Prochlorococcus marinus str. MIT 9312: one gene and its partner. The protein of the gene in region 1 interacts with the protein of each later gene in a pairwise test. Links are inferred from orthologs where the notes say so. Each region holds a gene or a part of one and is shown on either strand. Other genes may lie near its edges. The genes, in order: gyrA and gyrB.

Region 1 (11,945 bases):
ACTTCATCAACATAAAGTAAACCTCTATTAGCTTTTGCCAATAAACCAGGTTCAAATGCCTTAACGCCTTCACTCAAAGCTTTCTCTATATCAATGGTTCCACAAAGTCTGTCCTCAGTAGCTCCTAAAGGCAAATCCACCATAGGTACTTGTTTTTGAATACACTCTAGATTTTCTCCTTGAACAATTTTTTCTAAAACTTCTTTACTCTGCAAATCAGGATCAATTAGCGAACTATTATATGGATCGTCTTTAACAACGTCTATTGCGGGCAACAAATCTGCTAAAGCTCTAATTGTAGTTGACTTTCCAGTCCCTCTATCACCCATTATCATCACTCCTCCAATTCTTGGATCAATAACATTTAACAAGAGTGCTAATTTCATTTCTTCCTGACCAATTACAGCTGTAAAAGGAAAAACTCTTCTTTTCTTTGTTGTAGTCACAGTTTAATTTTCTTTAATATTCAAATAATCAATAGATGTTACTTCAGAAAATGTTTTTAGTAAATATCCCTATCAAATTAAAACTACAGAGAAATAAAATCTAATTTGATTTATAACTTCCTAATTCCTTTTTGAATTGTTCAAAAACCAGTTTATTTGATGGACAATTCCTCTTAAAACATTTATTTCGTGCATTGTTGTATTTGCCCGTGATAAATAATTCTTAAATTTACTTATTTTTGCCTTAGAGGTATGTTCTAAAAGATATCCAACTCCAAGAAGCATTTCCTCAATCTCCACAAATGAATCATGTATTTGTTTTGATGATGCAAGATTAAAAACTTCTAATTCCTTATTGAAATTTCTTTTAGAAGACTTATTTAATTCATACAAAACTATTGAAACTGCATGAGAAAGATTTAAAGAAGGATTATTCTTAGAAGTAGGTATATTAAAAGTCTTATTTGCCAAAAGTAATTCATTATTACTTAAACCTCTATCTTCTCTGCCAAATATAATTGCTAAATTATTAATTTTTTCAAAAGATAAAATCCAACTAACTATATCTTCTGAAGATTCAAAGACTGAATCTTTACTAACATCTATCCTGCCACAAGATGCGATAACTAAATCACAATCAAAAATTGCATTTTCTAAATTATCGAAAATTTTGCAATGATCAAGATATTTTTGACCTTTAAGGGCCATTTTTTTTGCTTTTAAAGAGAATATATCGCATTTTGGAGAAACAATTCTTAATTCATCGACTTCAAAATTGGAGCATAACCTTGCTACACTCCCAACATTTAAAGGGCCGTTTGGTTCAACTAATATTACTTTTAAATTAGAAAAATTTTTCCCCAAAATCATTCAAGGCTATGTAGATATTTTAACAAATTGGACATATTTACAGGATCAATTTCAAAACTTGGCATGGGAGGAGTAAGCCCACCAGTAACTTGTTTTATTATCTCTTTATCATTCAATCGTTGAGTTATTGAATGCAAGTCTGGCCCCACTAATCCTCTTGCTGTAATTCCATGACATCCAACACAATTTATCTTAAAAAGAGCATCTCCTTCCTTAGCAGATCCATTAAGCTCAAGAGTATCAATAATATATTTATTATTTTCATGATTATTTAAGAAAAATATTGAAAAACATAACAATGAAACTATAAAAACAATAAAAAACTTTTTGAAAAATTCTCTTTTAATGTCTCTTTCTGCTGCAGATGATGAAGATGTTGACACAAAAAATAGTCTCTATGTAAAAATTGTTAGTAAGAAATTCAAAAAAGGCAAAAAAATGATCGAGCCTCTTCTATGTGGAATTGTTTTAGGGTTAGTTCCAATAACTCTTCTTGGATTATTCGTAAGTGCTTGGAATCAATACAGAAGAGGTTCAGGTATGTTGGACATTGATTAAAAATGTTAATCTTGATTGCCCATAGTCTCTCACATCTATAGTTTCCCATAAAGTACTTTTTTTAATATCCAAGTCTGGAGAATGTTCACAAATAACTATTGAATCATTTTTTAAAAAATCACAATTGAATATTTGATTTAAAACTAATTCATGGAATTTTACATTATATGGAGGGTCTATATAAACAAAATCAAATTTTAATTTATTTAAATCTACAATTTTAGATGATAACTTTCTCTCATAATCTGGTTTTGTCCAGCTCAAAACGTCTTTACAAATAACATCAATATCATTTTTTCTATTATCTATATCTTGCAACGAAAGTAAATTTTTTAAGCAAATTTTTGAGTTGTTTTTGTTTTTCTCAATAGCAATAATTTTTCTTGCCCCGTGATTATATGCTTCACATGATATGGCTCCTGTTCCACTAAATAAATCTAACCAGTTACTATTTTCAACTCTGTTATTCAATATATTAAATATAGCCTCTCTAACTCTCAAAGTTGTAGGTCTTGTATAAATATTATTTGGACTTTGGAGTTTTTTACCACCTATTAATCTTAAATTTGTCTTCATCAGTAATTATCAGTTATTGAATATTACTAAGCCATCTTCTCAAAAGTTTTTCTCCAGTTTTACCAGATTTCTCAGGATGAAATTGACAAGCTAATAAATTATCATTTTCAATCATAGCTGTTAATTTTTCAGAACCATAATTAACCTGAGCTGCAATAATACTGAAGTCATCTGGGATTGCATGATAGGAATGGACAAAATAGACCCAATTATTTAATTCCTCTAGTTCTAATAAAGTATTTGTTTTTGTAGGTAGAAGTTCGCACCAACCCATGTGGGGGATTCTTTGATTAACTATATTGGGTATTTTTTGAATTTTGCCCTTTAAAATACCTAGTCCTTGAACTTTTCCTTCATCACTAGATTCAAAAAGAAGTTGAAGACCTAAACAAATTCCTAAAAAAGACTTACCACTATTAATCCAATTTTTCAAATCAATTATCAAATCAGTATTTATAAGATTAATCATCGCAGGATCAAATGCTCCAACTCCAGGAAGTATTATCGCCTTACAAGCTTTTGATTCACTAAAGTTTTTAATTAAAATTATTTCTTCTCCAAGACTTTCTAGAGATTTTGTTACTGAATGAATATTACCCATTCCATAGTCTATAAGTCCAATTTTATGCAAAGCTATTTATAGATGCTTAGTTAAAGTGCTCGAAAGAGTTGCTTTTGGTACGGCTCCAACCACAGTATCAACTTTCTGACCTCCTTTAAAGATCATTAATGTTGGAATACTTCTAATTCCATATTGACTCGCAACATTTGGGTTTTCATCTGTATTTAATTTAAAAACTTTAATTTTCCCTTCAAAGTCTTTCGAGATTTCTTCTACAACTGGTGCTACCATCCTACATGGACCGCACCATGGCGCCCAAAAATCAACCAATACTGGTAGATCACTTTGCAGTACATCCTTGTCAAATGAAGAATCAGTTACGGCTGGAGCTGATGACATAATTTAAGTATTCCTTTTAGAAAATTTAGCAAGCTATTCTTTTAAGTGATGATTTCATTACAGATAAAATAATATAAGTAACAAAATATCTAAAAAAAGCCCGAATAATCGGGCGATTTAGTGTGTGAGGAGTATGGGGTTTCCCCCATTTTTTAATAATAACTCCTAAAGAGAAAATTGTTCAATTTAAATATTATATATACTTATTTTTATAATTTTGCTCTAAATAAACTATTTACCCATCCCAAGCTGCTGAGCTTTTTGATAAACCTTACCCTCCGTAAGAAGAGATGGTGCAATAACTATTTCAACCTCCTGCATTTCTTTAATATTTTTAGCCCCAAGAGTACTCATTGATGTTCTAATAGCTCCTAATAAATTATGTGTACCATCATCAAGCAAAGCAGGGCCTTTAATTATCCTTTCTAAGGAACCTGTCGAACCAACTTCAATTCTTGTCCCTCTTGGCAATATTGGACTTGGAGTAGCCATACCCCAGTGAAATCCTTTACCTGGAGCATTTGAGGATTTAGCTATTGGTGAGCCAATCATTACAGCATCTGCACCACAAGCTAAACATTTACAAATATCTCCGCCTGTTACAATTCCTCCATCTCCGATAATAGGAATATAATGACCACTTTCTTTAAAATAATCATCTCTTGCCGAACTACAATCAGCAATTGCAGTTGCTTGTGGGATTCCAATTCCTAGTACCCCTCTTGAAGTACATGCCGCTCCAGGGCCTATACCAACCATTAATCCTGCAACTCCAGCCTGCATAAGAAGTTTAGCAACTTCGTAAGTAACACAATTACCAGCTATAACAGGGACATTCATAGATTGACAGAGGTTTTTAATATTTAAGGTTTCCTTACCTTCCATGCCAAGATGCTCAGTTGAGACGACTGTTCCTTGAAGAAAAAATAAATCTATTTTGGAATTATTAAGTGTTTCCTTAAATTTTATGGCAGCTTGAGGAGTTCCACTAAACGCAGCTATACCTCCTCTTTCTTTAACCTCATTTATTCTCTGTAAAATTAATTTCTCCTTAACAGGTTCACTGTATATCTTCTGCATTAATGGGACAAAATCATTTTTCCCTACTGATGCTATTTGATTTAATGTTTCATCAGGATTATCATAACGTGTTTGAATGCCTTCCATATTAATAACCCCTAGGGCACCTAATTTGGTAAGTTCTACAGCCGTATTAACATCCACTACGCTGTCCATAGCGCTAGCTACAATTGGAACTTCTCTCTTTAAATCCCCTATTAACCAGGAAGGATCAGTTAAATCGTAATCTAGTGTTCTTTTGCCAGGGACTAAAGCTATTTCATCAATACCATAAGCCCTTCTGACATTTTTGTTCAAACCAAGTTCAATATTCACGGATTTTTTAATTTATTCTGATTAAATTAACAACTAAAGGGGTAATAAGCCAAGGTTTATTCAAAAACAACAGGTTTTTTTTAAATTTGTGTGTAAATGTGAGTATTTGGGAATTAAATATATCCTTTTTTTTATTCATTATGACAATCAGCGATTATTATTAAATAAAGGTTTTTTGTATGTCTGATATTATAGATTCCGGAAATTCTGGATTAAGCGAAGATAACGATCGAATTATTCAGACAGACTTAAGAAATGAGATGTCTCGCTCTTATCTCGAGTATGCAATGAGCGTCATAGTAGGTCGTGCCCTTCCTGACGCGAGAGATGGATTAAAGCCTGTTCATAGAAGAATTCTTTATGCAATGTATGAACTTGGTTTAACAAGCGGTAGACCTTACAGAAAATGTGCAAGGGTCGTTGGGGAGGTACTTGGTAAATATCACCCCCATGGTGACACTGCTGTCTATGATGCCTTGGTGAGGATGGCTCAAGATTTTTCTATGAGAATGCCACTTATAGATGGTCATGGGAACTTTGGTTCTGTCGATAACGACCCTCCCGCAGCAATGAGATATACAGAATCTCGGCTACAGTCTCTTACAGATGAAAGTTTACTAGAGGATATTGAATCTGAAACTGTAGATTTCTCTGATAATTTTGACGGATCACAACAAGAGCCAACAGTCTTACCTGCAAGAATTCCTCAACTACTTTTAAATGGATCATCTGGAATAGCAGTAGGTATGGCAACTAATATTCCACCCCATAATTTAGGAGAATTAATCAATGGTCTCAAATCAATAATCAACAATCCTTCAATTGAAGATAGAGAACTTTTTGAACTAATTAAGGGTCCTGATTTTCCTACTGGTGGTCAAATATTAGGAAGAGATGGTATTAGAGAAACCTTCAAAACAGGAAGAGGTTCAATAACCATGAGAGGGGTAGCAAATATTGAGCAAATTAAATCAGCTGGTAGGGCTGAAAAAGATGCCGTAATAATTACAGAACTCCCTTTTCAAACTAATAAAGCTGGATTGATAGAGAGAATTGCAGACTTGGTTAATGAGAGAAAATTAGAAGGTATTTCTGATATTAGAGATGAAAGTGATCGAGATGGGATGAGAATTGTTATCGAGCTAAAAAGAGACGCATACCCACAAGTAGTTTTAAATAACTTATTTAAGTTAACACCTTTACAAAATAACTTTAGTGCCAATATTTTAGCTTTAGTTAAAGGAGAACCCACAACTCTCTCACTTCGGAGAATGTTAGATGTATTTCTAGATTTTAGGGTAGAGACCATAAGACGTAGAACAGGATTTCTATTAAGAAAGGCAGAAGAAAGAGATCACATCGTTAAAGGGCTTTTATTGGCTTTAGATGCTATGGATGAAATTATCAATCTAATAAGATCTGCAAAAGATACAATTTCAGCTCGAGAAAAATTACAAACTGATCATGAATTATCTTCTACACAAGCAGAAGCTATTTTACAAATGCAGTTAAGAAGATTAACCGCCTTAGAGGCAGATAAAATCAAAGCGGAACATGACGAATTAACTAAAAAAATCAACCAATATCAACAAATCTTAAATAGTAAAGAAAGAATTTTTGAAATTATTCTCGAAGAACTTAATAAAATCGATGAAAGATTTTCTTCTCCAAGAAAAACAGAAATTTTAGATCTAGGAGGTGGTCTTGATGATATTGATCTTATAGCTAATGATCGATCAGTAGTTTTATTAACTGAAGCAGGTTATTTAAAAAGGATGCCTGTTAATGAATTTGAATCTACCAGTCGTGGGTCAAGGGGTAAAGCTGGCACAAAGACTCAAGGAGATGATGAGGTGAAATTATTTATAAGCTGCAACGATCATGATACTCTTTTGCTTTTCAGTGATAGAGGGGTAGCTTATGCTCTCCCAGCATATAGAGTTCCTATGAGTAGCAGAACGGCAAAAGGTACTCCATCAGTTCAACTTCTCCCAATACCAAGAGAAGAAAAAATAACTTCACTTGTTGCAGTTGATTCTTTTGATAACGATTGTTATTTATTAATGTTAACCAAGTCTGGATTTATAAAAAGGACTTCACTTTCTGCCTTCTCAAAAATTCGCTCAAATGGTCTAATAGCAATTAATCTTGAGGATGGAGACGCCCTAACATGGGTCAGACTATCCAAAGAAGGCGATAGTGTTTTAATTGGATCAAGAACAGGAATTGCGATTCATTTCAGATTAGATATAAACGAATTAAGACCCCTTGGCAGGACAGCAAGGGGGGTTAAATCAATGAACTTGAAAAAAGGGGATAATCTTGTATCCATGGATGTTTTAACATCTGATTTGGTTGATAAATTAGCTAAAATTGATGATCTTAATAAAGAAATTGAAGAAAATATTGAAGTTAACTCTTCGGATGGGCCCTGGGTATTAATAGCCAGTGCATTTGGTCTAGGAAAGAGAGTGCCAGTAACTCAGTTTAGATTACAAAAAAGAGCAGGGATGGGTTTAAGAGCGATAAAATTCAGAATTCAAGATGATGTTCTTGTTTGTTTAAAGGTCCTAGGAGAAGGAGAAGAATTACTTTTTGTGACCGAAAAAGGTGTAATAGTTAGAACAAATGCAGATAAAATTTCTCAGCAATCCAGAGCAGCTACTGGAGTAAAATTACAACGACTGGACGAGGGCGATCATTTATCAGAAGTGGTATTAGTTCCTCGTGAACAAATAGAGGAAATAGACCAAACAAGTCCAGAGGAATAAAATTAAAAACGAATGGTTAATTAGACAATATGGAAATACTTGATATTTTAATTTTAGGATCTGGTCCAGCAGCATTATGTTTAGCTTCTGAATTAGCAAAGCAGGATCTAAATATAAAGGGAATATCAACTAAATCTCCAAGTGAAAAATGGGAGAATACATATGGAATTTGGGCATCTGAATTAGAAGAATTAGGGTTAGAGTCTTTGTTATCTCACCGATGGTGTAAAACAGTTAGTTTTTTTGGAAATGGGGAAAATAAACAGGGGAATTTTCCAACAAAACATAACTACGATTATGGTTTAATAAATCAAGAAGCCTTTCAAAATGAACTATTAAAAAAATGCAAAGGGATTGAATGGTTGAACGAAACAGCAAAAGATATTACAGAGAAAAACAAACTATCTGAAGTAATTTGTTTTTCAGGTCTAAAAATAAAAGCAAGGTTAGTTATTGATGCAAGTGGGCATAAAAGTAATTTTGTAAAAAGACCAGTTAAGAATGAAATCGCTCAACAAGCTGCGTATGGAATAGTTGGCAAATTCTCATCCCCACCTGTTAACAAGGAACAGTTTGTTTTAATGGATTTTCGTCCAAATCATTTAAGCAAGGATGAAAAATTATTATCTCCTTCCTTTCTTTATGCAATGGACCTGGGAAATGAAACTTACTTTGTAGAAGAAACATCATTAGCTAGTTTTCCAGCATTATCGCAAGAAAGTCTTAAAAAAAGACTTTTTAAAAGACTTAATAGTAAGGGTATTAAAGTAAGTGAAATTTTTCATGAAGAGAATTGTCTTTTCCCAATGAATTTACCCCTCCCATTTAAAAAACAATTTGTACTTGGTTTTGGTGGAGCTGCAAGTATGGTGCACCCTGCATCAGGATATATGATCGGATCTTTATTAAGAAGGGCCCCACTCCTTGCAGAAAAATTAGCAATCTTTTTAAAAGAACCTCATCTAAGTTCTTTAGATCTAGCAACAAAAGGTTGGGATATCCTATGGCCATACGAGTTAACACAAAGGCATAAACTTTACCAATATGGTCTAAGAAGATTAATGAGTTTTGACGAAAGTAAATTAAGAAGTTTTTTCTCAAATTTCTTTAGATTATCGACCAAAGAATGGGTAGGTTTTCTTACTAATACTCTTCCACTTCCAAAACTAATTTACGTCATGAGTAAGATGTTTATAAATTCACCTCTAAAAGTAAAACTAGGAATGCTTAAGTTAAATTAATATTTTATTTTCGCCAATCATTAATGTTAATATCTGGGAAAACTTTATCTTCTTCCTCAATATCTTCAAGAAATTTTAAATTAATGTTGGAATGATTTTTAATCATTTCAACTAATTTCCAGAACCTAAACAAGTGTCTTTCTATCCTCTCTTTTGCAAGCTTAGTTGTAGTTCCAGCTCTTAGGATAAAACTCCAATCAGATGACTCAGAGAGAAGCAATTCTCTTGCTGCTTGTTTGAAAAGTCTTAAAGATAATTCATTATTAAAATTTTTCGAGCATAAATCAACAAAAGTTGAACCTGCTTTTGTGATTTCTGGAACGATCCATGCATTTGCATCATTAATCCAGTAATTATGGTAACCACCTTGTCCCCAGCTTGATGACGATGGATCACAAATCTGAAGATTTGGCTTTTGAAGTAAGAATTCTTTTAAATTTGTAAGCTTAATTGAATATTTACTCGAGTTCTTTAAAATATTTTCAATAAAAAAAGGTCCCTCATACCACCAATGACCAAATAACTCTGCATCAAATGGAGCCACTAATAAGGGCTTAAAGGAAGACGATAAAGTTAATTTTTCTAATTGTTTGGATCTCTCTAGAAGATAAGCATCAGCATGTTCTGAAGCCTTCTTTTTGGCTTCATTTTCTAAGTAAAACTCCTTTTCCCCTAATGGGACGTTTTCATCTGTAATCTTATGAAATTTTAAACCCAAGGGTCTTTTAGTTGAAATTCCTTTCTTTTGAAGCTTAAAGATAGGTAATTCCCAACCTAAATCTTTATGAAATTCCCTATAAACTTTGTCTCCCGGGAATCCATCCTTAGCAGACCAAACGGGCAGGGTTGACTCACTATCTCTTCCGAAAAATGCAACTCCTTTTTTCGAGCAGATTGGAGCGTATACTCCATACCTAGGCCTTGGTGTGGAATTAAGAATCCCATGACCGTCTAAGATTGCATATCTAATTCCAGAATTAAATAGAATTTCATCTAAATTTTCGTAATATGCGCATTCAGGTAGCCAAATACCGAGAGGCTTAATTCCAAAAATATTTTCATGGCTCCTAATGGCTGTATTAATTTGTCCTTTAACAGTTTCAGGATTCTCTCTTAGGATTGGCAAATATCCGTGTGTAGCAGCACAAGTGAGAATATCCAAATTTCCAGAGATACTTAAAACTCTAAACTTCTCAATTAAATTTCCTGAACATTTTTGCCAGTATAAGTATTTGTCATTAAGATTTTTTATCAAAAATGCAGAAGCATTTTTTTCTTTTTGAGGCAGTTCGTTTAAGAAATCATTCCTTGTTTCAATCCAGCTTGGGAAAGTTTCTTGAATTTGTTTATTATCTAGAAGTGATAATAATGTTGGAGACAAACTAATAGTAAGTTTTGTATTTAAAGGATTTTCATTTTTGGAAGATTCTATTGATTGAAGTAGTGGTATATAACATTCCAATATCGCCTGAAATAACCAGTCCTCTTCTAACGAATTTCTTTCATTTTTTCTTACATAAGGAAGATGGGCATGTAAAACTATCGCTAACTGACCTAAAACATTTTTTTTTGGGTATTGCCCATTCATACTTTTTATAAGTTATGCCTGTAATTCTATAAAAAATCAAAATTAACCTTTTATAAAAAGGAAGCTTTAATCTTAAAACAATACTTTAATAATTAAAGTATTTTATTTTTTTCTTCAGAATTTTAACCAATATTGTTAAGTAATAAGCCCGCAGCAAATTTTTATTGAACTAGATCTAGTCAATTTTTTTTAATTAGCTTAATATAAGTTTAAGTGATTCGCGCGAATGTCCAAAGATCCTGGAAGAATTTTGATCTTTGATACAACTCTTCGAGATGGAGAGCAATCTCCTGGTGCCAGTTTAAATCTTGAAGAAAAGCTTGCTATTGCACATCAATTAGCAAGATTAGGAGTAGATGTTATTGAGGCTGGATTCCCTTTCGCAAGTCCCGGAGATTTTAAAGCTGTTAATAAAATTTCCAATGATGTAGGGAAAGAAAACGGTCCTATAATATGCGGTTTAGCTAGAGCGTCCAAAGGAGATATAAAAGCATGTTATGAAGCAGTAAGTCCAGCCCCAAAGAAAAGAATACATACTTTTATTGCCACAAGCGATATTCACCTTAAACATAAACTTAAAAAGTCCAGAAAAGATGTCCTTCAAATAGTTCCAGAAATGGTTAATTATGCAAAAACATTGGTAGAAGATATTGAGTTTTCTTGTGAAGATGCTTCAAGGAGTGATCCAGATTTTTTATACGAAGTGATTCAATTAGCAATTTCTGCAGGTGCGACAACTATAAATATCCCTGATACTGTTGGATTTACAACTCCTAGTGAATTTGGCAAATTAATTTCTGATATAAATAAAAATGTTCCAAATATTGATGAAGCAGTAATATCTGTTCATGGTCATAATGATTTAGGTCTAGCAGTTGCCAATTTTCTAGAGGCAGTAAAAAATGGAGCGAGACAACTAGAATGTACGATTAATGGAATTGGTGAAAGAGCAGGAAATGCCTCTCTCGAAGAATTAGTAATGGCGCTGCATGTAAGGAAAAGTTTTTTTAATAGTTTTTTTAAAAGAAATCCAGATTCGCCAACTCCTCTTACTGCCATAAGAACAGAAGAGATAACAAAAACTTCTAGGCTCGTTTCCAACCTAACTGGAATGACTGTTCAACCCAATAAAGCAATTGTGGGAGCTAATGCTTTTGCCCATGAATCAGGCATTCATCAGGATGGAGTCTTAAAAAATAGACTAACTTACGAAATTATCGATGCAAAAACTGTTGGTTTGAGTGATAACAAAATATCTTTGGGAAAACTTAGTGGAAGAAGTGCAGTAAGAGCTAGATTAGAGGAGATGGGATATGACTTGAGCAGGGAAGACTTAAATGATGCTTTTGCTCGTTTTAAGGATTTAGCTGATAGGAAAAGAGAAATTACAGATAGAGACTTAGAAGCAATTGTTAGTGAACAAGTACAGCTTCCGGAAGCTAAATTTCAGTTATGTCTTGTACAAGTAAGTTGCGGTAACGCATCTAAACCTACCGCCACTATTACGCTTCTAAACACGGCAGATAATACTGAGGATAC
Region 2 (11,712 bases), 630 kb from region 1 along the record:
CATATCGAGAAATAAGATTTTTCGTCTCTTCAATAATTCCAGATAAAAACATATTTTTTGTTCTTCGTGAAATTCTTTCTTTTAAATTATCTCTATTTAATCCAAGCTCTAGTATTTTCCATTGAGGCGGTTTTTGAACTTTTTGAGAAGATAAAGGTTTACCGGTTACATAAAATACTTCCAAAGCTCTTATTGTTCTAATTTGATCAGCAAGATTGATTTTTTTTGCCGAAATTGGATCACAATTTTTTAAAAGCTCCCAACATTCTTTTTGACCAAGTTCCTCCAATTGCTCTCTCAAATTATTTTGCGGAGGGACATCCGGCACAAAAAAACCTTTGGTTATTGCGTTCATATACAAACCACTTCCTCCAACAAGTAGAGGTAAATTATTTTGCTTAATTTCTTTTTGTATTGATTTTTGAGCAATTTCTTGAAATTGTTTTACATTAATTGGATTAATAGGTTCTTCTATATCTATTAGAAAATGCTTTATTTTTTTTTGTTGATTCTCAGATGGTTTGGCTGTTCCAATATCCATAGATTTATAAATTTGTCTCGAATCGATATTATGTATACGAGTTTTAAAATATTCTGCAATTTCGATAGCTAATTCTGTTTTCCCACTTGCTGTGGCTCCAATTAGAACTATTACATGAGGGGGATAAGAAGACATATGAATTTCTGAAGAAAAATTTATTAGTTATATAATATAAGTGATTAAATTTTTCATAGACTTCGAGCCTTTCTCTTATTGCGGTGGTAAGTTTAATGAAAGGTCATTTTAAATGACCAATGTTTTTTTTTTATATTAAATGAGTGAGGACAAAAGATCTAATAAAATCTCAAATGAATATGGTGCGGAACAGATTCAGGTCTTAGAGGGATTAGAGCCAGTTCGTAAACGTCCTGGCATGTATATAGGTTCTACAGGTCCTAGAGGTTTGCATCATTTAGTATATGAAGTCGTTGATAATTCAGTTGATGAAGCACTTGCAGGTCATTGTGATCATATAGAAATAGTTCTTCAATCAGATGGATCAGCTTTAATTTCTGATAATGGACGAGGTATCCCAACAGATATTCATCCAAGGACGGGTAAAAGTGCCTTAGAAACTGTACTGACTGTTCTTCATGCGGGAGGTAAATTCGGAAGTGGTGGCTATAAAGTTTCAGGCGGATTGCATGGAGTAGGAATCTCTGTAGTTAATGCTTTAAGCGAATGGGTTAATGTGACTGTTTATAGAGATGGTAGTGAGTTTAATCAAAGATTTGAAAAAGGTGTATCGCAGAATGTATTGCAAAGTAAAAAGCAGACTAAAAAACCTTTTAAAAAAGGAACCACTATTTGTTTTAAACCTGATAAAACGATTTTTTCTGGAGGAATCGAATTCGAATATGCTCTTCTCTCATCAAGATTAAGAGAACTTGCTTATCTTAATGGCGGTGTAAAAATTGTTTTTAGAGATGAGAGAAATAAATTGTCAGATGGTTCTTTTAAAGAAGAAATTTACTTATATCAAGGAGGCATTAAAGAATATGTTCAATACATGAATGCGGAAAAAGAGGCCATTCATCCTGACATAATTTATGTTGACTCACAAAAAGAAAACGTTTACGTAGAAGCAGCTTTGCAATGGTGTTCAGATGTATATTCAGATAATATTTTAGGTTTTGCAAATAATATTAGAACTATTGATGGAGGAACTCATATTGAAGGATTAAAGACAGTTTTGACAAGAACGTTCAATAATCTTGCAAAAAAAAGAGGTAAAAGAAAAGATATTGAAAAAAATTTAGCTGGCGAAAATATCAGAGAGGGCTTAACTGTAGTTTTATCCGTTAAAGTTCCAGATCCCGAATTTGAGGGACAAACAAAAACAAAATTAGGTAATACGGAAGTAAGAGGAATTGTTGATTCTCTTATTGGGGAGGCTCTTACAAAATTTATGGAATTTAATCCTGGAATTTTAGACTTGGTTCTTGAGAAAGCAATTCAATCATTCAATGCAGCAGAAGCTGCAAGAAGGGCTAGAGAATTAGTAAGAAGAAAAAGTGTTCTTGAAAGCTCAACTTTGCCAGGTAAATTAGCAGATTGTAGTTCTAGAGATCCCGCAGAATCTGAAATTTATATCGTTGAGGGAGATTCTGCTGGAGGTTCCGCAAAACAAGGCAGAGATAGAAAATTTCAGGCTATTTTGCCTCTTAGGGGTAAAATTCTAAATATCGAAAAAACTGACGATACAAAAATATATAAAAATACAGAAATTCAGTCTTTAATAACAGCTTTAGGATTAGGAATAAAAGGAGAGGAGTTCGACGTGAGCTCTTTGAGATATCACAGAGTTGTAATTATGACGGATGCTGATGTTGACGGTGCTCATATAAGAACCTTATTATTGACATTTTTTTATAGATATCAAAGAGAACTTGTTGAAAAGGGATATATATATATTGCTTGTCCTCCCCTCTACAAGGTTGAAAGAGGTAAGAATCATAAATACTGTTATAACGAGAATCAATTAAAGGATACAATTGGAAGCTTTGGAGAAAATGCAAATTACAATATCCAAAGATTTAAGGGATTAGGTGAGATGATGCCAAAACAATTGTGGGATACAACTATGAATCCTCAAACCAGGATGATGAAAAGGGTTGAAATTGAAGATGCACTTGAAGCTGACAGAATATTTAATATATTAATGGGAGATAAAGTTGCACCAAGAAGAGAATTTATTGAAACTCACAGTAGTAAATTAGATATGGCAACTTTAGATATATGATTAATAATCTTCTTAAGAATTTTTGCTTAATTACTTTTGCATTAATTGCTCCAATTACATTACCTGCTGGTGGGATTCAAAAAAGTATAAATCATAATAAGTTTCCTAATAATACAAAAGAAATTATATTAAGTTCCAATACTTCTCTTTATTCTTTTCCAGAAATTAATGCTAAAGAATTACTAGTTCTTGAAATTGGTACAAGTTTATCAGTTTTACGTACTTGGAAAGTCAGTGAAAGAGAAAGTTGGGTTAGGGTGGAATTAGCTTCTAATAAATTATTAGATGATCCTAATAAAATTACAAAAGGCTGGATAAAAATGTAAATTTTGGATATTACTGCCATAAGTCTTGTTTTATTTGGGAGTACTTTTGGATTAATATTTAGGATGTTCATACAAAATAATTTAAAAATTAATATAGGTTTTAATATTCAAAATACTTCAATAGTTAATTTCATAGCATCATTTTTTTTAGGAATTTTATTAGCATTAAATCTTACTAATAACAACTTATTATTGTTATTTTATATTGGATTTTTAGGATGTTTTAGTACATTTTCTTCTTTTATATATCAACTATTTGTTTTATTGCAAAAGAGGAAATTTATGCATTTATTTTTTCACTATTTCGAGGTAATAATAATTTCCTTTATATGCTTTTATTTAGGTTATTATTTGATGCAAATTATAAAATGAAAATAAAAATTTATATTTATATTCTTTTAGCTTGTTATATAGCTTCTTTTTTAAGATTATTTATAAATAATAATTTCATTGTTTCAATCATTGGATCATTACTTTTTGGTTTTTTTATTGACAAAAGATTAAGTTACTCGATAGAAAAAATTATATTAAGCGGTTTTTTTTCGTGCTTTACATCTTTTAGCGGATTTATATATTTTTTGTATAAAGTTTTTAATCAAGGAGACTTGATGAAATTCATAATTTTTTGTAATTTAATTATTATTATAAATTTATTGGTAATGTATTTTGGGTTTTGGATAAGTAGAAAAATTACTTAGATTTCATATAATGGTGTTGTTACTTTGAAAAGGAATTATATTTTATGAATGAAGATAATCTTGAAACTGTTACATCCTTACCTTCAGATTTAAGTACTCGAGAAAATATTACTATTCAACTGGAAGAATTGCTCGTCGCAGGAAATTATGATGAGGCAAAGTTACTTTTAGAACCTTCTCAACCTGTTGATATTGCAGATGCTATTGGAAGTCTTCCATTAATATTGCAGGCATTAGCATTTCGATTACTAAAGAAAAATGAGGCGATTGAGGTTTATGAATATTTAGATCCAATAGTTCAGCAAACTTTATTGGATAGACTTCGTTCGGGAGAAGTTTTAGAAATCGTTGAGAAAATGTCTCCTGATGATAGGGTTCAACTCTTTGACGAATTACCTGCAAAAGTTGTAAGAAAATTTCTGTCTGCTCTAAGTCCTGGTGAAAGGAAAGTAACAGCTGAATTGCTTGGATATGAGCCTGAAACTGCTGGAAGATTAATGACAACTGAATTCATAGATCTTAAAGAGATGCAAACGGCAGCCGAGGCTCTTGCTTTAGTCAGAAAAAGAGCTCCATATACAGAAACAATTTATAGTTTATATGTTACAGACAAGGAAAGACATTTAACTGGTATTCTTTCTTTGAGAGACCTTGTAACTGCTGATCCCTCTAAGCCAATTGGAGATGTTATGACTAAAGATGTAGTTAATATTTCTACTAATACGAATCAAGAAGAGGTGGCAAGAGCAATACAAAGATATGACTTTTTAGCGCTCCCAGTTGTCGATAAAGAAAAAAGACTTGTTGGGATAGTAACTGTTGATGATTTAATTGATGTTATAGAGCAAGAAGCCACAAGAGATATTTATGCAGCGGGGGCAGTTCAACCTGGAGATGAAGATGATTATTTTCAAAGTAGTTTATTTACGATAGCTCGAAGAAGAATTTTGTGGTTGTTGATTTTGGTTTTGGCAAATGGTTTGACGACAAAAGTTATAGCGATGAATGATCAAATATTAAAAGAAATAGTTTTGCTAGCTGCATTTATTCCACTGCTAATAGGTACTGGGGGAAATGTTGGAGCTCAGAGTTCAACAGTTGTCATTAGAGGTTTAAGTACTCAAAAATTGAAGTCTCTTGGTGCAATTAAGGCGGTAGTTAAGGAGGCAATCACAGGCGCTCTATTAGGTGTTTTGATGATGCTAGTTGTATTTCCTTTCGCTTGGTGGCAAGGAGAAGGTCCTTTAATAGCCTCTGCAGTAGGAATAAGTTTAATATCTATAACGACTTTAGCTGCTACAACAGGCGCTATTCTCCCATTGTTGTTTGACAGGATGAGACTGGATCCAGCCTTAATGTCCTCTCCTTTCATAACAACTATCACTGATATTGCAGGTGTATTTATATATCTAAGTACCGCAAAATGGCTATTAAGCCTTTCGTTGATTTAAAATCAACTAGGTATTTATTCTCATTTTTGTAAATTTGTGGATTTTTTTGTTTAACTTTACAATTCTTAATGGTATTGTTTACAAAACAACATTCAATTTTCATGTCTTCTGAAACATTAAGTGAGAATAAATTAGCAACAATATCAAGTTTAAAGGCTAGTAATGATGTTGACCTTGTTAGATCTTATTTAAGAGATATAGGTAGAGTTCCTCTATTATCTCACGAGCAAGAAATTACTCTTGGTAGGCAAGTCCAAGAATATATGCAAGTTGAAAGAGCAGAATTGGAAATTATTGAATTAACAGGAGATAAGCCAAGTATTGAGGAATTATCTAGCAAATTAAATTTATCAATTCCAATAATCAAGAAACGATTGCGAGCTGGACAAAGGGCTAAAGAAAGAATGGTTGCCGCTAATTTAAGGTTGGTAGTAAGTGTTGCAAAAAAATATACTAAAAGAAATATGGAATTATTAGATTTAATCCAGGAGGGAACTATAGGGCTTGTAAGGGGTGTAGAAAAATTTGATCCAGCTAGAGGCTACAAGTTTTCAACATATGCATACTGGTGGATTAGACAAGGCATTACTAGAGCGATAGCTGAAAAAAGTAGGGCAATAAGGCTTCCAATTCACATAACTGAAATGTTGAATAAGTTGAAAAAAGGTCAAAGAGAGTTGAGTCAAGAAATGTCTAGAACTCCAACAGTGAGTGAACTTGCTAAATACGTAGAGCTTCCTGAAGAAGATGTTAAAGATTTGATGTGCAAAGCTGGACAGCCAGTTAGTCTGGAAACAAAAGTTGGCGATGGTGAAGACACTGTCTTATTAGATTTACTAGCAGGCGGCGAGGATTTGCCAGACGAGCAAATAGAGATGGATTGTATGAGAGGCGATCTTCATTCTCTTTTGCATCAATTACCAGACCTGCAATGTAGAGTTTTAAGAATGAGATATGGAATGGATGGTGATGAGCCAATGTCTCTTACAGGTATAGGAAGAGTACTAGGAATAAGTAGGGATAGAGTAAGAAACCTAGAACGAGATGGATTAAGAGGTTTGAGAAGACTTAGTGATAATGTAGAAGCCTATTTTGTTTCCTGAAGAAATTCACATATTAACTTATTGGTTTCTTCAGGTTTTTCATCATGGGGACAATGACCAGCATCTTTAATAATATCTAATCTTTTGATATTCCTGAATTTTTTCTCCCACTCTTTTGCTTCATTTAAGGATTCCCAAGGATCTTTTTCTCCCCAAATCAATTGGATTGGAGTATCAACCTTATCGAACAGGTCTGGAGCAAGATAGTCATCAAATAAGTTAATAAAGCCACGAAATGCTTCTTTAGAGTTTTTCCTTTTAGAGGGTTGATATAGAATTTCAATTAATTCTTCATCGATATTTTTTCCTGAGGGGTAAGCTTTTCTTAGGATTTGTTTTATAACTTTTGGATTAGCAGCTCTCATAAAAAGTGTATTACTAATTATTCTTTGTCTTACTAATGTTTTTAATACGGGCCTAAGTAAATTCATTAAAACATCACTTTTTTTCAAGCGTTTATCATCCATAGTTCTTTGCGCACAATCAATTAAAATGACACCTTTACAATTATCTTTGAGAATTTCAGCAGCTTTCAATGCAATAACACCACCAATTGAGTTCCCTACCAAGTAAACAGGAGATTTTATTACTTCTGAACAAAAGGTCGATATTTGATCACTCCATAAATCAAATGAATATTTAATTGAATTCTCTTTATAAGGTTCGTAATTTAATAAAGCACTAGGCTGACTGCTTTCTCCGAATCCTAGTAAGTCAATTGCGAAGCAGTTAGAAAATTTCCCAAGGAAATCTTGATTATGTCTCCAGTGGTTTTTTGATGCCCCAAATCCATGAACTAATAAAATTTTAATATTTTTTTCAGAAGTAGATTCTTTTGATAAAGACCAAGAAATTTCCCAATTTTTCCACTTCCAAGTTTCAGATTTATTTAAAGACACTATGAAATATGCTTTTAATTAAACTTTAATTCAAAAAAAAATTATTCGTTTTTAATAAATTATTCTTAGTTAAGAAAAAGCTTTCATTTTATGAAAAAGAAAAAGGTCATATGTATTGGAGAGGCTTTAATAGACAGAATCAGAAATAAGTCAAATCAAGGATTTACAGATTTTTTGGGAGGTGCGCCGGCTAATGTTGCTTGTGCATTAAGAAAATTAAAAATAGATTCAACATTTATAGGAAGTTTGGGTAGTGATGATTATGGAAAAAAATTTATTACGCAATTTAGTGAATTGGACGTTAATTTAGATTTCTTGCAATTAGATAATGATTCATCTACTCGCGTGGTTAATGTTGATAGAGATCAATTTGGAGATCGTTTTTTTTCAGGCTTTGAGGAAAGTTCTCATTCATGCTTTGCAGACGAAGTTCTTAGTAAGAAATTAATCGAAAAAGAAATTTTAAATTTGGAGAAATCTTTGCTAGAAACACAATATTTGGTTACAGGAACGATCTTATTATCATCTCCAATATCAGCAGAGACTATTTTTTTTCTTCTTGAACAGGCTAAAAAATTTGAAGTCAAAATAGTTATTGATTTGAATTGGAGAGAGGTCTTTTGGGATCATTCAAGTTTTTCATCAGAAATTAGTAAATCCGCGAAAGTTAAGTTAATCAAGAACTTTTTAAATAATGCAAATGTTTTAAAACTTGCCAAGGAAGAAGCAACTTTGTTTTTTGAGGATGAAAATCCCTTCCGAATATCTCAACAATTGTCTAATAGACCAGATGTAATAATAACTGATGGGAAAAATCCCGTTGCATGGTATATCAATGGATTGCAGGGAATTACCGAAACTCCTACTTCACAAAAAATTGTCGATACTACTGGTGCAGGCGATGCTTTTCTAGCTGGCTTAATTTCAAAATTAATTTCTTCTGGCTATCCTTCAAATGAACTAGAGATAGAAGATTGCATTAAGTTCGCAGGTGTTTGTGGATTATTAACTTGTCTAGGTGAAGGGGCCATCGAGCAACAGCCATATTATGAGAAGGTTAAGAAATTTTTGGGATCTCTTATTTCGTAGTGTCTTCCATGATTTTTTGCGTAACTAATTTCTATTTTCCAGAAATTATCAATAACTGGTTCTATTAATTCTGGCCATTCAATAACTAAAATAGCTTGTCTTTGTATTGCCTCTTCTTCTTCTGAAAAAAAAACTTCTTTTGCTGAAGAAACATTTTCTAACCTGTATAAATCAAGGTGAATTAGTGGAATTTTGCCGGAGTTATAGTGATGCGATAAAGCAAATGTAGGGCTTGTAATGTCCTCAGAGATTGATAAGCCTTTTGCAATCCCTTGAACAAATGAAGTTTTCCCAGCCCCAATTGGACCCTTTAATAAAACAATTGATTGGGGATTTAATTTGTGTGAGAGTTTTTTTCCTAAATTTAAAGTCTCTTTTAAATTCTCAATAAACACAAAATTACACAAGAATCATTTATAGTTTAGTAGAGAAAGTATTTACTAGATATGGTTATCGCAAATTCAGTTAAAAGCTCCACAACTAATTACGTAGTTGCTGATATATCTTTATCAGATTTTGGTCGTAAAGAAATTAAAATTGCCGAAACGGAAATGCCTGGATTAATGGCACTTAGAGATAAATATCAATCTGAAAAGCCACTAAAAGGGGCAAAAATAGCTGGAAGTCTTCATATGACTATTCAGACAGCAGTCTTAATAGAAACTCTTGTTGATCTTGGTGCAGAAGTGAAATGGGCTTCATGCAATATTTTTTCAACTCAAGATCATGCTGCAGCAGCTATTGCAGATCAAGGAATTTCTGTGTATGCAAAAAAAGGTGAGACTCTTGATGAATATTGGCAATATACCCACTGTATCCTTGATTGGGGTGCAGACTCTCCAAATATGATTCTTGATGATGGGGGAGATGCAACTGGCTTATTGATACTTGGTAGTAAAGCAGAAAAAGATTTATCTGTTTTAGATAATCCCGGTAATGAAGAAGAAATTGCTTTATTCAATTCTATCAAGTATAAGTTGGAAACTGATAGTGACTTCTATTCTAGAATTAAGAGTAATATCATTGGTGTCACTGAAGAAACTACAACGGGAGTTGCAAGACTTTATCAACTGCAAAAGCAAAATGCTCTACCTTTCCCTGCTATCAATGTTAATGATTCAGTAACTAAGAGCAAATTTGATAATTTATATGGTTGCCGAGAATCTCTAGTTGACAGCATAAAGCGTGCAACTGACGTGATGATTGCAGGTAAGGTCGCTTTAGTAATGGGTTTTGGAGATGTAGGTAAAGGTTCAGCCCAGTCTCTAAGAGGACTTGGTGCAATTGTAAAAGTTGCTGAAGTTGATCCAATTTGTGCTCTTCAAGCGGCAATGGAAGGTTTTAGCGTTGTTACATTAGACGATGTTGTGGAAGATATAGATATATTTGTTACAGCTACTGGGAACTATCAGGTTATAACAAACAAAAATCTTGTCAAGATGAAAGACGAGGCCATAGTCTGTAATATCGGCCATTTCGATAATGAAATTGATGTGGCTTCATTGAAAGATTATCCATGGGAAAATATTAAGCCGCAGGTTGATCACATAACTTTACCGAGTGGTAATAAAATAATCCTTTTAGCTGAAGGTAGATTAGTTAATTTAGGTTGTGCCACTGGACATCCAAGCTTTGTTATGAGTAATTCGTTTACTAATCAAGTACTAGCTCAAATTGAACTTTTCAATAAGTCAGAAAAATATGCTAAGGAGGTTTATGTTTTACCAAAACATTTAGATGAAATGGTAGCTAGATTACATCTTGATAAAATTGGTGCAAAATTAACAAAATTAACTGAAGAACAGGCTGATTATATTAATGTTTCTGTTGAAGGTCCTTATAAACCAGAGCTTTATAGATACTAAGTTTGAATTTAATTTTTATAAATTTTCTTACTTCAATCCCTGACTATATTAGTTTGGCTGTTGAAAAGAATTCAACAATTGCATACCTAACAATTTGTTTGGCTATGTTTTTAGAAAACATAATACCTCCAATCCCTTCAGAAATAATAATGCCGTTGGGAGGATTTTTTGTTTATCAACAAAAATTAAATTTCTACATTTTAGTTTTTTGGGGGTTATTAGGAACGATTCTAGGATCATTGCCTTGGTATTACTTAGGTAGATTAGTAAATGAAAAAAGACTTTCAATTTTTTTAGATAAAAAAGGAAAATATTTAGGAATTTCTTCTAATGATTTAAATAAAAGTAAAAGGTGGTTTGATAAATACGGGGTTTCTTTAGTTTTTTGGGGCCGATTAGTACCAGGTATAAGAACGTTAATTTCAGTTCCTGCTGGTATAGAACTTATGCCATTAAGAAAATTCTTGATTTGGACTACATTTGGTAGCTTTATATGGGTCGCACTTCTCACTTATGCAGGATATTTATTTGGTGAAAATTATCCAATAATTGAAACTTATTTAGATCAAATCAAATATTTTGTAAAGCCAATTTTAATTTTAATTTTCTTATATTTTTTTATAAAACTACTTATTAGATTTTTAAAAAACAATAGAGCTTAGAAAGGGATTTCGCTGGAGTTACTACTGTTGTTAGAATATTGGTTATTTTCAGATTCTTTTCGGGAGCTTAGTAAGTTTAATCTATCTACCCTAACAACTGGTTTGTATCTATCTTCACCAGTATTTTTATCTTTCCAACTATCAATTTTAAAGCTCCCTGTAATTCCAATTAAAGATCCTTTTTTAACGTAATCTGCTGCTATTTGAGCTTGTTTGCCCCATATTTCTAAATTAAACCAATCTGGTTCTTCATCTCTGCTTCTTCTATTCACTGCAAGAGTGAAATTCGCTACGATACTGCCAGATTCAAAATATCTGACATCTGGTTCTCTTCCAGCTCTGCCAACTAGGTTAATAGTGTTAATTTCCATAATTATTTTTTTTTTAATACTACTCATATTTCTAGGTTCTGCTCAAAGTTTTAAGTGCTATTCATAACTAAAAGACAGAATTCTGAGAGCTTAACAAAAAATAGATATATTATTTATAAAAAGAATTCTTATTGTGATTTTTAACAGATTTAAATTTTCTAGAGATATTGGCATAGATTTGGGAACTGCCAATACACTTATACATGTATCAGGTAAGGGGGTTGTTTTACAAGAGCCTTCTGTGGTAGCTATGGATTTAGAAGAAGGGATTCCATTGGCTGTTGGTAAAGAAGCAAAGTTAATGCTTGGAAGGACCCCTGGCAATATAAGAGCTGTAAGACCACTAAGAGATGGAGTTATCGCAGATTTTGATGCTGCAGAACAAATGATAAAAACATTTATTCAAAAATGTAACGAAGGCAAAGGTATAGTAGCCCCAAGAATCGTGATTGGTATTCCAAGCGG

The links.
Region 2: the proteins of gyrA (region 1) and gyrB interact in binary tests that used the Escherichia coli proteins (3 or more experiments, as listed by UniProt). The link is inferred for Prochlorococcus marinus str. MIT 9312 from one-to-one orthologs.

What each region holds. Positions count from the first base shown.
Region 1 is NC_007577.1:976,680-988,624, forward strand. What follows is about bases 4,675-7,781. They hold gyrA (DNA gyrase subunit A), read left to right. Parts: upstream 4,675-4,985; coding sequence 4,986-7,577; downstream 7,578-7,781. Other genes in these bases: PMT9312_RS05525 (GuaB3 family IMP dehydrogenase-related protein), read right to left, coding at 4,675-4,806; crtL (lycopene beta cyclase), read left to right, coding at 7,607-7,781. Outside these bases: bchI (magnesium chelatase ATPase subunit I), read right to left, coding at 1-446; PMT9312_RS05495 (RNA methyltransferase), read right to left, coding at 567-1,316; PMT9312_RS05500 (c-type cytochrome), read right to left, coding at 1,313-1,699; petG (cytochrome b6-f complex subunit V), read left to right, coding at 1,755-1,874; 16S rRNA (guanine(966)-N(2))-methyltransferase RsmD, read right to left, coding at 1,851-2,450; imidazole glycerol phosphate synthase subunit HisH, read right to left, coding at 2,464-3,081; trxA (thioredoxin), read right to left, coding at 3,088-3,411; more of PMT9312_RS05525, read right to left, coding at 3,643-4,674; more of crtL, read left to right, coding at 7,782-8,818; PMT9312_RS05540 (glycoside hydrolase family 57 protein), read right to left, coding at 8,823-10,406; PMT9312_RS05545 (2-isopropylmalate synthase), read left to right, coding at 10,633-11,945. UniProt on the Escherichia coli protein: A type II topoisomerase that negatively supercoils closed circular double-stranded (ds) DNA in an ATP-dependent manner to maintain chromosomes in an underwound state.
Region 2 is NC_007577.1:1,603,725-1,615,436, reverse strand. The notes cover bases 426-3,299. They hold gyrB (DNA topoisomerase (ATP-hydrolyzing) subunit B), read left to right. Parts: upstream 426-815; coding sequence 816-2,783; downstream 2,784-3,299. Other genes in these bases: PMT9312_RS08895 (FluC/FEX family fluoride channel), read left to right, coding at 3,113-3,299; PMT9312_RS08900 (hypothetical protein), read left to right, coding at 2,780-3,109; miaA (tRNA (adenosine(37)-N6)-dimethylallyltransferase MiaA), read right to left, coding at 426-676. Outside these bases: more of miaA, read right to left, coding at 1-425; more of PMT9312_RS08895, read left to right, coding at 3,300-3,481; PMT9312_RS08890 (CrcB family protein), read left to right, coding at 3,439-3,807; mgtE (magnesium transporter), read left to right, coding at 3,852-5,258; PMT9312_RS08880 (RpoD/SigA family RNA polymerase sigma factor), read left to right, coding at 5,360-6,361; PMT9312_RS08875 (alpha/beta fold hydrolase), read right to left, coding at 6,346-7,260; PMT9312_RS08870 (carbohydrate kinase family protein), read left to right, coding at 7,351-8,349; tRNA (adenosine(37)-N6)-threonylcarbamoyltransferase complex ATPase subunit type 1 TsaE, read right to left, coding at 8,307-8,744; ahcY (adenosylhomocysteinase), read left to right, coding at 8,796-10,214; PMT9312_RS08855 (DedA family protein), read left to right, coding at 10,217-10,876; PMT9312_RS08850 (single-stranded DNA-binding protein), read right to left, coding at 10,873-11,247; PMT9312_RS08845 (rod shape-determining protein), read left to right, coding at 11,381-11,712. UniProt on the Escherichia coli protein: DNA gyrase negatively supercoils closed circular double-stranded DNA in an ATP-dependent manner to maintain chromosomes in an underwound state.